One region of the Breoghania sp. genome, then DNA from elsewhere that is predicted to be linked to it. Evidence: riboswitches for the same ligand, from Rfam matches in the RefSeq annotation. Region 1 holds a riboswitch; the other holds the start of a gene.
What was found. Region 1 has a riboswitch for cobalamin ahead of ABGM93_RS11890 (ribonucleoside triphosphate reductase). Riboswitches for the same ligand answer to the same signal wherever they lie in the genome.

Region 1 (2,196 bases):
TGATCATGTCCATTTCGCGCTGAAGATCGCCATAGGTGAACGGCATCTCCTCGCCGCCGATCACCGGCACCTCGTCGCGAAGGTCCTCAGGGCAGGTCCAGTCGAAGGTGAGATTGGTGAAAGGCGTCTGCATGCCCCAGCGCGAGGGCACGTTGAGATTGTAGACAAGCTCCTGAATACACTGCAGGACTTCCTCGTAATCGAGGTCGTCCTTGCGGATGAAGGGGGCCATGTAAGTGTCGAAGGAAGAAAAGGCCTGCGCGCCCGCCCATTCGTTCTGGAGCGTGCCGAGGAAATTGACGATCTGGCCGACGGCGCTTGAAAGATGCTTGGGCGGGGCGGATTCGATCTTGCCCGGTACACCGTTCAGGCCTTCCACCAGCAGCGTGCGCAAGGACCAGCCCGCGCAATAGCCTGCCAGCATGTCGAGGTCGTGGATGTGGAAGTCGCCGTCGCGATGCGCCCGGCCCACCTCAGGCGGATAGATGTGGGAGAGCCAGTAATTGGCCACCACCTTGCCCGAGAGGTTCAAGATCAGCCCGCCCAGCGAATAGCCCTGATTGGCGTTGGCGGAAACGCGCCAGTCGGTGCGCTCCAGATATTCGTTGATGGAGGAGGTAACATCGACGACGGTCTTGCGATCCTGCCGCGCCTGCCCGCGCTTTTCTCGGTAGACGATATAGGCGCGCGCGGTCGCCGGGTAATCCGTGGAGATCAGAACCTGTTCCACGATGTCCTGGATCTGCTCGATCGTGGGCACGTCGCCGGCGTGACGGTGAGCGATGACCTTGATCGCGGCATCGCAAAGGCGACGGGCATCGGCCTCGCCGAATTCGCCGGTCGCCTGACCGGCGCGGGCAATCGCGGACAGGATGCGTTCGGCATCGAAGGGCGCGCGGACGCCGCTTCGCTTGATGATGTGACTTGGCAGGCAAGACGTGGCAGGCATTTGGTTTCTGAACCCCGACCATGTGGAGGGGCAAGGACCGAACAGGCGCACGGTGCTGACGGCACACGGCAGAAAGCCATGCGCAAAGGCACGCGACCCGTCGGAGACCCCGCCCCGGGACGTGAATTATGGATCGCGGCAGGTCTCCTGGCTCGCGGGTCAATGCCACCACCCGACGCCTTCCCAGAGCCCGAAGGCTCCAGTGGCAGGCCAGCGCACAAAGGCACCTCTGGATGACAACTCGCCGCTTACAGTTGCGGGGACAGCGCCGGCCTTGCCCGAGGCGCACCGGCTTCCCTCTTAGCCCTCAGCCTCTCGACTCAAGGAACCACGACTACAACATGTAGGTCTGAGGTCTCGTTTTCTGTCAATTGATAGAGCCGAACGGGTCGGGCACGGGCAGACGCGGGTGCAACGCCCCGTCTGCCCGCTCGGATTGTCCACATGGATTTATTCGAACTGCAGAAACCTGCCGGTTCAAGGCCCGTGGGATGGCTCGGCAGGCGTTCGTCATGACGTGGAGGCGGGAGCGCCGAGGCGCGGCGGAAGCGCTGTTTTCCGCCAACTGCGGCATCCTGTCACCCGGTGTGAGAAAGTGGTGATATACGGGCGGTCAGCTCACACCGAAACTCAACTGATTGACAATCCGCGAGCTGAACATACCCTATGTGGTGTTCGAGGTTCCTTGAGTCGAGAGGCTGAGGGCTAAGAGGGAAGCCGGTGAGGCCCGTTTTGATGGCCCAATCCGGCGCTGCCCCCGCAACTGTGAGCGGCGAGTTCCTGTCCGAAAAGCCACTGGGATGTCCCGGGAAGGCGGACAGAAACGATGACCCGTTAGCCAGGAGACCTGCCTTGAGCACAACGTCATCGGACGGCGGGGCCGATAGACGCGAGTGCGATGGTTTCGCCTTCGCCTGCTCGTGTCTTTCGCCCGTCTCCAATTCAAGATCTTCGGGGTGAAAGAAGCTCACATGACCATCACCGTCTATTCCAAGCCTGCTTGCGTGCAGTGCACCGCCACAACCCGCGCGCTTGACCAGCGTGGCGTCGCGTACAACCTGATCGACCTGACCCGCGACGACAGCGCCATGGAGAAGGTGCAATCGCTGGGTTACCGGCAGGCCCCCGTGGTGGTGGCGGGTGAGGATCACTGGTCCGGCTTCCGGCCCGACAAGATCGGCGCGCTGAGCTAAGGCGGGTGCGGGCGGGGTTCGTCCGCTCACCGTTCGGGGCATCGTCTTGCCTGT
Region 2 (2,196 bases), 2.1 Mb from region 1:
ACTGCTCTGCAATCCATCAACGGTGCCCGCCGCGATTTCTGGGAAAGTGACATGCAAATCATGAAGGCGGCGGATCATCGCCGCATGCCGTGGAAAAACGGCAAGGGGGAGACTGCGGAAATCGCCCTCTTTCCCGAAGATGCGGGGCTGGAGGATTTCGGCTGGCGGCTTTCCATGGCGAGCGTGAGCGAGCCCGGCGCCTTCTCGATCTTCCCCGGCATCGATCGGGTGCTCGCCATCGTGCAAGGCGAAGGCTTGCGGCTCTTGGTCGAGGGGCGGGAGGCAATCGTCACGCCGGAACGCGAGGCTGCCGCTTTCGCCGGTGATGTCGACGTGACATCGGACCTTCTCGGTGGCCCGGTTGTCGATCTCAACCTGATGACCCGTCGCGGGCGCTTTCATGGGAGCATGGAGCGGGTCGGCGGGCAGGAGAGACGCGAGATCGCGGGCAAGGGGGCGGCAACCCTGGTCGTTTTGCGCGCGCCCTGCGCCGTTTCCTCACGCGACGGCTCGGTGCCCCTTGCCAGGCTTGATGTCGTGCGCGTGGAGGACGGAGAGGTCCTGTCGTTTCAGCCTGCGCTTGCAGCGCTGGATCTTCTTGTGGTCCGGATCGTGGAAAATGGCGAAGAGGCTGGAAAAGTCCTGCAATCCTTCACAAATTCCTAACAAAGCGTTTGACCCGTTTCCCGTGGGTGAATAAGGCTATGGGCGGAATTGGTTCCGCTTTGCTGGCGGATGAAAAGGGAACGCGGTGCGATCGATCGGGCGATCCATTCCGCGACTGCCCCCGCAACTGTAACCGGCGAGCCTCCTTTCGATGATCCACTGATCGCGCAAACGATCGGGAAGGGGAAGGGCAGGCGTCGACCCGGAAGTCAGGAGACCTGCCATTCCGGTCACCCATGCTTGGATACGGGGTGTGTCCAGGCGCGGTCGTCCGTGGCGGTGACAGTAATCGTGTCGCCGCACGCGTGAGAGACCGGATCATGCCCGCGCCAGAGAAGCGCGTCTTCTTCCGATTTCAGATTGCCTGCGGTTCAAGTCAATCGGGCCGGGCCAGGTGTATGCGTTCGGTCCTCCTTTCGGGGGCAATCATGCAGAAGATCATTGGGACAAGTCTCCTGGCAGCGGGAGCGGTGACGCTCGCTCTGACGGGGACCGCCCGGGCGCAAGTCGCAAACACGGAAAAAGACGGCTCTGTCGTTCTTGATTCCATCCTCGTCACGGCGGGTCGCACGCCGGTGGAAAAGGAAAAGTCCGGTCGCGCCTTCACGGTCATCACAGGCGAAGATCTGGCGGAGCGCAATGTGCGCCAAGTCTCCGATGCGCTGCGCGCTGTTCCCGGCTTTTCGGTCTCGCAACTGGGCGCGACGGGTGGTCAGACCCAGATCCGCGTGCGCGGTGCGGAAGCCAACCACCTGCTCGTCATGATCGATGGCATCGAGGTCAGCGAGACCTCCACGGGCGAGTATGATTTCGGCGGCCTGATTGTCGACAATATCGATCGCATCGAGGTCCTGCGCGGGCCGCAGAGCGCCTTCTGGGGCTCCAACGCAACCGCCGGTGTCGTCAACATCATCACCAAGGGCGGCATCCGCAACGGTTTCGAGGCGACAGGCACGGTGGAAGCCGGATCGGACAAGTCTGTCTTTACGAGCCTTGGCCTTCGCGGCGGTGGCGAGAAATACGACATCTCGCTGGCGGCGGCGCTGGACAATGTCGGCGGCTTCAATGTCTCCGATTTCGGCACGCACGAAGATGGCGCGCGCAATGGCACGCTGAACGCCAAGGTCCGCGTGGATCTGACCGACTGGATGGAGTTCGCCTCCACGCTGCGCTACGTGAAACGTCAGGCAGACACGGACGCGCAGGACTTCACCTTCGGCAGCCCGACCTATGGTCGCGTGCTGGACACCGACGATGAAACCAAGATGGAAGAGCTTTTCGGCTCCGTCGGTCTTACCGCCACGGGTCTCGACGGCGCGTTGACCCAGAAGCTGCGCTTTTCCGGCTCCGACACCCGGCGCGACAATCTGGAAAGCGGAGCTGTCACCTCGGCCACCAAGGGCGCGCGTCTGAACGGCTCCTATCAGGCGACCTATGCCTTCGACACGCCCGATTTCGCCGCGGCACGTCACAGCTTCACCGGCGGCTACGAATGGCAGCGCGAAACCTTCCGCCCCTCGCATCTGCAGC

Region 2: linked by a shared signal. The riboswitch ahead of ABGM93_RS02965 (TonB-dependent receptor) and the one ahead of ABGM93_RS11890 (ribonucleoside triphosphate reductase) in region 1 are both predicted to bind cobalamin.

The regions. Positions count from the first base shown of each region.
Region 1 covers NZ_OY771475.1:2,744,539-2,746,734, forward strand. The annotation lists gene ABGM93_RS11890 (ribonucleoside triphosphate reductase) at 1-949, opposite strand, end outside; cobalamin riboswitch at 1,069-1,297, opposite strand; cobalamin riboswitch at 1,611-1,819, shown strand; gene nrdH (glutaredoxin-like protein NrdH) at 1,921-2,142, shown strand.
Region 2 covers NZ_OY771475.1:652,432-654,627, forward strand. The annotation lists gene ABGM93_RS02960 (HutD family protein) at 52-666, shown strand; cobalamin riboswitch at 699-907, shown strand; gene ABGM93_RS02965 (TonB-dependent receptor) at 1,095-2,196, shown strand, end outside.